3 regions of the Streptomyces sp. NPDC041108 genome follow, and region 2 is predicted to be linked to each of the others. Evidence: riboswitches for the same ligand, from Rfam matches in the RefSeq annotation. Region 2 holds a riboswitch; each other region holds the start of a gene.
What was found. A riboswitch is a leader RNA that binds a small molecule or an ion and turns the genes downstream of it on or off. The one in region 2 is predicted to bind cobalamin.

Region 1 (3,265 bases), on a different contig from region 2:
CGCCTGGGGCCTGACCCTGCCGGCGGCGGCGCTGGTCGCCGCGCTGGCCGAGTGGGTGACGTCCTTCGGCACCTGGGGCACGGCCGTCGTCGCGGTCTTCCTCATCGCCTCCAGCGTGGCGATCTGGCTGGTCTCCCGCCGCGAGGTGATCGACCACACCAACGTGAACGACACCGAGGAACCGCCCGGCGTGGTGACGACGGCGATGGCCGCCGTGACCCCGCCGCCGGTCGGCACCGTGACCGAGGACCTGACGGCGACCATCCCGGCCCCCGCCGCCGAGACCACGGCACCGGCCGGCTCGTCCACGCCGACGCCCGCCGTCTGAGCCCCACGACTCCCTGAGGAAGATCACCACCATGCACATCGACTGGGCAGCTCTCGGCTCCGTCTTCGGAGTCAGCCTCGTGGTCACCGTGGCCCTCGTCGGCCTGTTCACCCTCGGCATCGTCGGCCTCTCCAAGCGGGAGGAGGCGTCGGCCCGGGGCGACTCGGTGGCGGTGGCGACCACGGGCGCGTACGCGTGCTTCGCGCTGTGCGCGGCGGCAGTGGCGTACGGCATCTCCCTGATCATGGCCTGATCAGCCGCTGGTCAGGCCGTGAGACCGGCGGTCCCGCGGCCCTCGGCGGCCGACGGCGACGACTGAACGAGCAACCCCCGTGCGCGTCCCGCGACGCTCACGGGGGTTCTCCACGTATACGGGGGTTCTCCGCCTATACGTGGAGTCTCCGCCTATACCGGGGTTCTCCGCGTACACGGAGCGACGCCCTCGTCGGCGGTGGTACGGCCCGCGCGGCCGGGCCTCCCCCAGCGCCCGGTTCAGGATCTTGAGCCGTTCCCCTGGAAGACGAGCAGCGTGTCACTGTTGCGGCACGGGGCGTTCCACCACACCGGCGCCGGGGAAGGGCACGGAAAGAGCCAATACGGGGGTCTGACGTGATTTCGGCGGTGTGGGGCTGAGCACACCGTTGCGTCGCAGGTCAACGGCAAGTTGACGGGTCTTCCGGGGGCGTGGTGGACTGCCGGGGCCATGTACGACGGCAGGAGAGGAAGCCGGTGCGAGTCCGGCGCGGTCCCGCCACTGTCACCGGGGAAGCGACAGCGAAACGCCTCCCGGGAGCCAGGAACTCTCGCCGTCGGTCTCGTCGAACCAGGGCGTGGACACCCTGAGTGAGGACATATCGCCATGCGCGTCCTGTACGGCTGCCCCGCGGGGCTCGGCGTCCGCCCCCTGCCCGACCCCGTGAACGGCTGAACGGGTGCGTGCCGATCGCGTCTTCGCGTACGGCGCCGCCGCCGGGCTCCTCGGTGATCTGCTGCTCGGCGACCCGCGCCGGGGGCATCCGGTCGCCGCGTTCGGCCGGGCCGCCGGGGCCGTGGAGCGGGTGCTGTGGCGGGACCACCGCGGGTGGGGCGCACTGCACACCGCGGTGTGCGCGGGCGGCGCCGTCGCCCTGGGGGCCGTCGCCTCGGCCGCCGTACGGCCGTCGCGGGCCGCTTCCGTCGGGCTGACCGCCGCCGCCACCTGGGCCGTCGTCGGCGGGACCTCGCTCGGGCGGGAGGCGCGGGCGATCGGACGGTCTCTCGACGCGGGTGATGTCGAGGGCGCGCGGGCTCGGTTGCCCCATCTGTGCGGGCGGGATCCCCAGGCGCTGGACGCGGACGGGATCGCGAGGGCCGTCGTGGAGTCCGTCGCCGAGAACACCTCCGACGCGGTCGTGGGGGCGCTCGTGTGGGGGGCCGTCGGCGGAGTGCCGGGACTGGTGGGGTTCCGGGCCGTCAACACCCTGGACGCCATGGTCGGGCACCGCTCGCCGCGGTACCGGCGCTACGGCTGGGCCTCCGCACGGCTGGACGACGTCGTGGGGTGGCCGGGTGCCCGGCTGACGGCCGTGCTGGCCGCGGCCTGCGGCGGGGACGCCCGGGGCGCCGTACGGACCTGGCGGGCGGACGCGGGGAAGCATCCGAGTCCCAACGCGGGGCCGGTGGAGGCCTCGTTCGCGGGGGCGCTCGGAGTGCGGCTGGGGGGCACGTTGTCGTACGGGGGGCGGGTCGAGCACCGGCCCGTGCTGAATGGGAAGGGGCGCGCCGTCGCCGTGGAGGACATCGAGCGGGCCGTCCGGCTGTCCCGGCGGGTGAGTTGGCTCGCGCTGGGCGTCGGCGCGGGTGCGGCGGTGCTGCGGGGAAGGGTCGTGCGTCGGTGGGGGAGTCAGGGATGAGTGGCGGGTTGCTGGTCGCCGGGACCACCTCCGATGCCGGCAAGAGCGTGGTGACCGCCGGGATCTGCCGGTGGCTCGTGCGGCAGGGCGTCAAGGTCGCGCCCTTCAAGGCGCAGAACATGTCGCTCAACTCCTTCGTGACGAAGGAGGGCGCCGAGATCGGCCGGGCCCAGGCCATGCAGGCGCAGGCCTGCCGGGTGGAGCCCACCGCGCTCATGAACCCGGTGCTGCTCAAGCCCGGGGGCGAGCGCAGCAGCCAGGTCGTGCTGCTGGGGAAGCCCGTGGGCGAGATGAGTGCGCGCGGCTATCACGGCGGGCGGCAACAGCGGCTGCTCGGGACCGTGCTGGACTGTCTCGCCGAGTTGCGGGGCACGTATGACGCGGTGATCTGTGAGGGGGCCGGCTCCCCCGCCGAGATCAATCTCCGGCGGACCGACATCGTCAACATGGGGATCGCCCGGAACGCCGGGCTCCCCGTGCTCGTCGTCGGCGACATCGACCGCGGCGGGGTCTTCGCGTCCTTCTTCGGGACCGTGGCGCTGCTCTCCCCCGAGGACCAGGCGCTCGTCGCCGGGTTCCTCGTCAACAAGTTCCGGGGGGACGTCTCCCTGCTGGAGCCGGGGCTCGACATGCTGCAGGGGCTCACCGGGCGGCGGACGTACGGGGTGCTGCCGTTCCGGCACGGGCTCGGGATCGACGAGGAGGACGGGCTGCGCGTCTCGCTGCGCGGGACGGTCCGGGAGTCGAACGTGGCGCCGCCCGTCGGGGAGGACGTCCTGCGGGTCGCCGTGTGCGCGGTGCCGCTGATGTCCAACTTCACCGACGTGGACGCGCTCGCCGCCGAACCCGGTGTCGTGGTGCGGTTCGTGGACCGGGCCGAGGAACTGGCCGACGCCGACCTCGTCGTCGTGCCGGGGACCCGGGGGACGGTGCGGGCACTGGAGTGGCTGCGCGAGCGCGGGCTCGCCGACGCCCTCGTGCGGCGTGCGGCCGAGGGGCGGCCGGTGCTCGGGATCTGCGGCGGCTTCCAGGTGCTCGGGGAGCA
Region 2 (3,265 bases):
ATCCGCTCGGCGATCCGCGTGGACAGCGCCTTCGCCTCGGGGGAGTCGAAGGGCAGGCGCAGCTGGAAGAAGACGTCCTGCAGCCCCATCGCGCCGAGGCCGACCGGGCGCCACTTGGCGTTGGAGCGGCCCGCCTGCTCGGTCGGGTAGAAGTTGATGTCGACGACGCGGTCGAGGAAGGTGACGGCGGTGCGGACGGTCTCGTCCAGCCGCTGCCAGTCCATGTCGGCGGCCGCCCGGTCGACGAACGCGCCCAGGTTCACCGAACCCAGGTTGCAGACCGCCGTCTCCCCGTCGTCCGTGACCTCCAGGATCTCCGTGCAGAGGTTGGAGGAGTGGACGACGTGGCCCGGCTCGGCGGTCTGGTTGGCCGTGCGGTTGGCCGCGTCCTTGAAGGTCATCCAGCCGTTGCCGGTCTGTGCGAGGGTGCGCATCATGCGGCCGTACAGATCACGGGCCGGGATCGTCTTCCGCGCCAGGCCGTTCGCCTCCGCCTCGCGGTAGGCGGCCTCGAACTCCTCGCCCCACAGGTCGACCAGCTCGGGCACGTCGGCCGGGGAGAACAGCGACCACTGCTCGTCGGCGTTCACCCGGCGCATGAACTCGTCCGGGATCCAGTGCGCGAGGTTCAGGTTGTGCGTACGGCGGGCGTCCTCACCGGTGTTGTCGCGCAGCTCCAGGAACTCCTCGATGTCGGAGTGCCAGGTCTCCAGGTAGACCGCGGCCGCGCCCTTGCGCCGGCCGCCCTGGTTCACGGCGGCGACCGAGGCGTCCAGCGTCTTCAGGAACGGCACGATGCCGTTGGAGTGCCCGTTGGTGCCCCGGATCAGCGATCCGCGCGAGCGGATGCGGGAGTACGACAGGCCGATGCCGCCGGCGTGCTTCGAGAGGCGGGCCACCTGGTGGTAGCGGTCGTAGATGGAGTCCAGCTCGTCCAGCGGGGAGTCGAGGAGGTAGCAGGAGGACATCTGGGGGTGGCGTGTGCCGGAGTTGAAGAGCGTGGGGGAGGAGGGGAGGTAGTCGAGGCGGCTCATGAGGCCGTAGAGCGCGGCGACCTCGTCCACGGCGCGCGTGGTGTCGTCCTCGGCCAGACCGCTCGCCACCCGCAGCATGAAGTGCTGGGGCGTCTCGACGACCTTGCGGGTGAGGGGGTGCCGGAGCAGATAGCGGCTGTACAGGGTGCGCAGGCCGAAGTAGCCGAAGCGGTCGTCGCCGGCCGGGTCGACCAGGGCGTCGAGACGCTCGCCGTGCACGCGGACGAACTCCGCGGTGCGGTCGGCGACGAGACCCTCCCGGTGGCCCACGGCGATGGACTCGGTGAACGTCGTGACGCCCTGCGAGGCGGCCTCGGCGCGGATGCCGATGGCCAGCAGGCGGGCGGCCAGCTTCGAGTAGGCGGGGTCCTCGGAGATCAGTCCGGCGGCCGCCTCCGTGGCGAGTTCGCGCAGTTCCGCGACCATCTCGGCGGAGGCCGCGCGCGAGGACCGCCCGCGCAGCGCGGCGGCGGCGACCCGGGCGGGGGCGGCGTCGGGGAGGTCGACGGTCAGCTCGGTCAGGGTCCGCAGCAACGCGGAACCGGGACCGTCGGTCTCCGTCGCCGGGTCGGCTGAAGCCAGGTCGGCTGAAACCGGGTCGGCTGGCGCGATGGTCACGTGGGGCTCTCCCTCGCTCGGCAAGGGGCCTGGCGGAGGGCAGGCGGCAGCTCACGAGCGCACGGGGCGTCGCGTCCACCGGCCCATTCCACGAGGCCCGGACGTCAGGCACCCGGACCGGACGGCCGGGCGCGCTGTCGGCAGGTGTTCGGACTGAACAGGCGTGCGTGGAAGGGCATGGACGCACGCGAGTACACCGTTGCGGGACAGTTCCGGATTCGCGCCGGATTCCCCTGCGGCGACAGCGAGCATGAGCATACATCTAGTGCCGGGGCGCGGTGTCACCCCCACATGTTGTGTCGCCTTCGGCTTCGCAGGGTGTAAGAGCGTCAACTCATAGGTGATCGGGGTGAGGGCGAGGAGCCGCCCGTCCGCCGCGGTCACGAGCACGTCGGCCGTGGCGGCTCGCTGGGTCGCGTCCCGCGGTTCGTCCTTCTTCGGGGGTGAGGCGCGCCGGTCAGCCCACCGCCGGCCATCGGGGCAGTGTCGCCACGAAGTCCTTGCTGAAGTCGCGGGTTCCCGGTCCCAGGGCGACGCGGCCGGTGGCGCGGAGGCGGGCGGTCAGGGCGGGGGACTCGGAGTAGTGGACCCGCGGGGCGGTGGCCGGTACGAACACGGTCTGGCCCCGCGTGAGTTCGCTCGCGCATTCGACGATGACGGCGCCCTCGGCGGCCGCGACGAACGCCTCGTCCCCGCAGACCCCCACGGCCAGCGGATCGTGCAGCGGGCAGGTGCCGTCTCCGCCGTGGCGGCTGTAGGCGTCCATGTACGTGCGCATCAGCCGGGCGGCGAGGGCCGTGCCCGGGCCCGCGGCCTCCAGGGCGGCCAGGTCGGCGGGGCGGAACAGCCAGCGGTGCGAGGCGTCCAGGTCGACCATGGTGAACGGGATGCCGGAGGAGAGCACGACCTCGGCCGCGTCGGGGTCGGCCCAGATGTTGAACTCGGCGACCGGGGTGATGTTCCCCGGCACCTGGGCGGCGCCGCCCATGAACACGAACCTGCCGACGCGGCGGGCGAAGCCGGGGTCCTCCAGCAGTGCGACGGCGACGTTGGTGAGGGGGCCGGTGGCGCACACCGTCAGCTCGCCCTCGTACTCCCGGGAGAGGCGGAGCAGGGCCTGTGCGGAGGACTCCGCCGGGTGCGGGGCCGTGGAGTCGGGCAGGGTCTCGTTCCCGAGGCCCGCCCGGCCGTGGAACGCGGACGCCTCTCGGTAGGGGAGGCGGGAGAGGGGGCGGCCGGCGCCCCGGTGCACGGGGGTGTCGCCGTCGATGCGGAGGGCTCGGGAGAGGGCTCTGGCGTTGGCGTAGGTCGCCTCGGCGGGGAGGTTGCCGCCTACCGAGGTGTAGGCCTTGAGGTCCCACAGGTCTGTGCCCAGGAGGTACTGCAGGGCTACGGCGTCGTCGATACCGGGGTCGCTGTCCAGGACGATCGGTGCGCGAGCGGTCACCTCGTCAGGGTAGCCGGGTGTCTCTCGCCCCCGGTGCGGATGCGTGGGGGTTCTCGCGTGGTTGCCCGGGCCCCTGAAGGACCAGGCCCCGCGGGCCCGAAAAGGGCGCGGCGGGGAGCCACGGCGTGCTCCCCGCCCGAAACCCCGTGGTCGTCAGTGGCTGGTG
Region 3 (3,265 bases), on a different contig from region 2:
AGGCGAACAGCAGCACGCCGAGGGAGGCGGCCGAGGTGCGCAGCAGCAGTTCCCCGGCGCGGGCCGGGCCGCCGTCGGCCAGGGTGACGAACCCGTCGGGCCCGCCGACCTGGACGAGCAGCGGCAGCGCGCCGGTCACGCAGAAGCCCAGCGGCACCCGGTAGGCGCGCCACAGCCGGCGGCCGGGCACGCCCGCCGGACCCAGCAGCACGGTGAGCGCGGCCGACAGGACCAGGGCCGCGCCGGGCCAGGGCGGCAGCGAGATCGCGAGCACGGTGAGGCCGAGCCCGAGCACGGCCTTGTCCACGGGATGGCGGTGGCGCCAGCGGCTGCTGTGCGCCGCCGCGTCGATCGGCAGCACGAGGGTCAGACCCGCCCGGTGGGGGAGTTCCCCCCGGCGGGACCACCGGAGGCGCGCTCCTCGCCGGTCGCGGTCTTCGTGGCCGTGGAGGCCGTGGAAGCCGTAGAGGTCGGGGGAGCCGCAGTGGTCGGGGGAGCCGCAGCGGCCGTCCACGCCGCCGTGGCCGTCGCGTCCGCCCCCGGCTCCGGAACCGGGCCGGTGTCCGCCCCGTCCAGCTGCGCCCGGGCCCGCGCCTCACCCTGGCGGCGGCCCCGGTGGAGGCCGAAGTAGTAGGCGAGGACCCCCGCGCCGAGCGCGGCCTGCAGGGAGAAGAGAGCCGACTCGATCTCACCGGACGGCGGCTCGTACAGCGGGGAGAACCAGGGCTGGTAGTCCGGCTCGATCTCCGTGATCGCGGTCTCCGCCTCGCCGTCGGCGCCCGTGAAGGGCTCCTCCTTGTGGTCGCCGAGGCCGAGGGCCAGCGGCAGGACGGCGAGCGCGGCCACGACGAGCAGCAGCAGGAGGTTGATCTTCGTGTTCCGGTTCACCGGGCCACCGCCTTCGTCTCGGTCTCGGGCCCGGCGCTGTCGCGGTTGCCGGTCAGGAGCACGCCGAGCCGGGTCAGTTCGCCCTTGCTCGACTGCACCAGCAGACGCATCACCAGCACGGTGAGAAGCCCCTCGCTGACCGCGAGCGGGATCTGGGTGACGGCGAAGATGGAACCGAACTTGCCGAGCGCGCCCAGGAAACCGCTGCTCGGGTCCGGAAAGGCGAGCGCCAGCTGCACGCTGGTGACGCAGTAGGTCACCAGGTCGGCGACGAACGCGCCGAAGAACACCGTGACCATCAGAGGCACGTCGAACCGCCGCAGCAGCCGGTAGACGGCGTAGCCCGCCCAGGGGCCGGCGATCGCCATCGAGAAGACGTTGGCGCCGAGCGTGGTCAGGCCGCCGTGCGCGAGCAGCAGCGCCTGGAAGAGCAGGGTGATGGTGCCCAGCACCGCCATGATCGGCGGCCGGAACAGGATGGCGCCCAGTCCGGTGCCGGTGGGGTGGGAGCAACTTCCGGTGACCGACGGCAGTTTCAGCGCGGACAGGACGAAGGTGAAGGCACCGGAGGCGCCGAGCAGCAGGGTGCTCTCGGGATGCTCCCTGACCTCACGGGTGAGTGCCCGGACTCCGTGGACGACGAACGGCGCGGACGCGACACCCCAGGCGATCGCGTGCGCCGGAGGAAGGAAACCCTCGGCTATGTGCATGGCTCAGCAGACCCTCTCCAGCACCTCGTGGATGGTTGACGCGCCTTGGCCGGTCTCCTGGCTGACGGGTACCACCGCCCGTGCTCCGCCTTCCCGGGTCAAAAGACCCAGTGGCTGTCCGTGAGGACTGGAGCCGGACTTCCCGATCACAGTGGCGAGGGCCGCACCGGCATCACACCGGATTTCCCGTTCACCAAGGCGTGGTGACAGTAGTGCCCAGATAAGGGCGCTGACAAGCGGAGACGAGGGGCGCGCGGGCGCCGTGGAACAGCTCACACCCCCGCGCACGCCCCACTGACCCCACACCACACACCAGTGATCACTCGACGTCGTGGGATGGCGGGAACCGTTCGCACAGAAGGGCCGCCCTTGGCCGGAGATCCGGCTCTGCGCTTGAATGCACCCTTCATGCCGTCGGCACAGGGAGTCCGCAGTGCACCGCCCGACCTTGATTCGCAGTTCGCGCCGTCTCGGCGTCCTCACGGTGGCCGCGTTCGCGCTCGCCGTCGCCACCGCGGGGCCGGCCGCGGCCCACGCGGAGGTCGAGGCGGAGGGCGCCCGAGCCCTCGACCAGAACGTCGACCTGGAGTTCTCCGCCGAGTCGGAATCCGCGTCCGCCGGTATCACCAAGCTGGAGGTGATCCTTCCGAAGGGCATCGTCCCCGCCGACCTCACCTACAAAGGTGGCCCGGACGGCTGGAAGTTCACCCCCACCGACCGGGGCTACACCGTGTCGGGCACGAAGCTCGCGGTCGGCGAGGACGTCGAGTACACCGTCACCGTACGGCAGTTGCCCGACGCCAGGTCGCTGGTCTTCAAGACCCTGCAGTCCTACAGCGACGGCAAGGTCGACCGGTGGATCGAGCTGGAGGAGGAGTCCGAGGGGGACGGCCACGGTCACGGTCACCCGGCCCCCCGTCTCGACCTGAAGGCCGCCGCACCCGGCGCGAAGCCGGTCAGCCCCACGCCCAGCCCGTCGGAGGAGCCCACGACGGCGCCCTCCTCACCCGAGCCCGGCGCCACGGCCTCCACCTCGTCGGCTGAACCCGCGGCGGCCAGCACCGACGACGACGCCTCCCTCGCCGTGCCCCTCGCCGTCGGCGCGGTGGTCCTCCTCGCCCTCGGTGGCGGGGCATGGTGGCTCAGGTCCCGTCGGGGCGGGACCGCCTGACGCTCCGATCGGGAGACCAGGCAGGGACAGGCGGGGCGACTCCCGGCTGCGAGGACACACTCCCGGTGGACCGGTGCGCACGCTCGGTCCACCGGGTGGTCCTCGTCTGACCGAAACCTGACACGACCTTTACTGCGACCTTCTTGCAGCTGCGGCTACGGCGCACGAGTCTGAGGGGACTCGACAGCACCGACGCGGCACCGGCCCGCCCCTCGGCCTTCGGCGTCGCGCTCGTCTACCCGATGCGCGGCCCCGCCGGGATCTTCGGCCCCACCTGCGGGGCGTGCGCGCGGCCGGCCGCCGAGGAGGTCAACAAGGCCGGGGGAGTGCTGGGCAGGGAGCTGCGGCTGGTCGAGGTCGACGGCGGAGCCGAGCCGTGGCGGGTCGCCGAGGAGGTCGAGACCCTGGTCGCCGCGGGCGCGGTGCAGGGCGTCACCGGCTGGCACGTCTCCTCAGTCCGGCAGGCCGTGGCGCCACGGATCGCACACCGGGTGCC

Region 1: another riboswitch for cobalamin. It lies ahead of ACZ6BB_RS20230 (cobalamin biosynthesis protein); the one in region 2 lies ahead of ACZ6BB_RS10400 (ribonucleoside-diphosphate reductase subunit alpha).
Region 3: another riboswitch for cobalamin. It lies ahead of ACZ6BB_RS28185 (energy-coupling factor ABC transporter permease); the one in region 2 lies ahead of ACZ6BB_RS10400 (ribonucleoside-diphosphate reductase subunit alpha).

What each region holds. Positions count from the first base shown of each region.
Region 1 covers NZ_JBVIYK010000006.1:453,687-456,951, reverse strand. The annotation lists gene ACZ6BB_RS20240 (inorganic phosphate transporter) at 1-328, shown strand, start outside; gene ACZ6BB_RS20235 (hypothetical protein) at 360-581, shown strand; cobalamin riboswitch at 1,000-1,153, shown strand; gene ACZ6BB_RS20230 (cobalamin biosynthesis protein) at 1,261-2,220, shown strand; gene ACZ6BB_RS20225 (cobyric acid synthase) at 2,217-3,265, shown strand, end outside.
Region 2 covers NZ_JBVIYK010000003.1:188,037-191,301, reverse strand. The annotation lists gene ACZ6BB_RS10400 (ribonucleoside-diphosphate reductase subunit alpha) at 1-1,652, opposite strand, end outside; cobalamin riboswitch at 1,775-1,910, opposite strand; gene ACZ6BB_RS10395 (nucleoside hydrolase) at 2,110-3,099, opposite strand; gene mctP (monocarboxylate uptake permease MctP) at 3,253-3,265, opposite strand, start outside.
Region 3 covers NZ_JBVIYK010000011.1:78,767-82,031, forward strand. The annotation lists gene cbiQ (cobalt ECF transporter T component CbiQ) at 1-361, opposite strand, end outside; gene ACZ6BB_RS28180 (energy-coupling factor ABC transporter substrate-binding protein) at 367-888, opposite strand; gene ACZ6BB_RS28185 (energy-coupling factor ABC transporter permease) at 885-1,598, opposite strand; cobalamin riboswitch at 1,629-1,811, opposite strand; gene ACZ6BB_RS28190 (DUF1775 domain-containing protein) at 2,032-2,769, shown strand; partial or broken gene ACZ6BB_RS28195 (substrate-binding domain-containing protein) at 3,012-3,265, shown strand, end outside.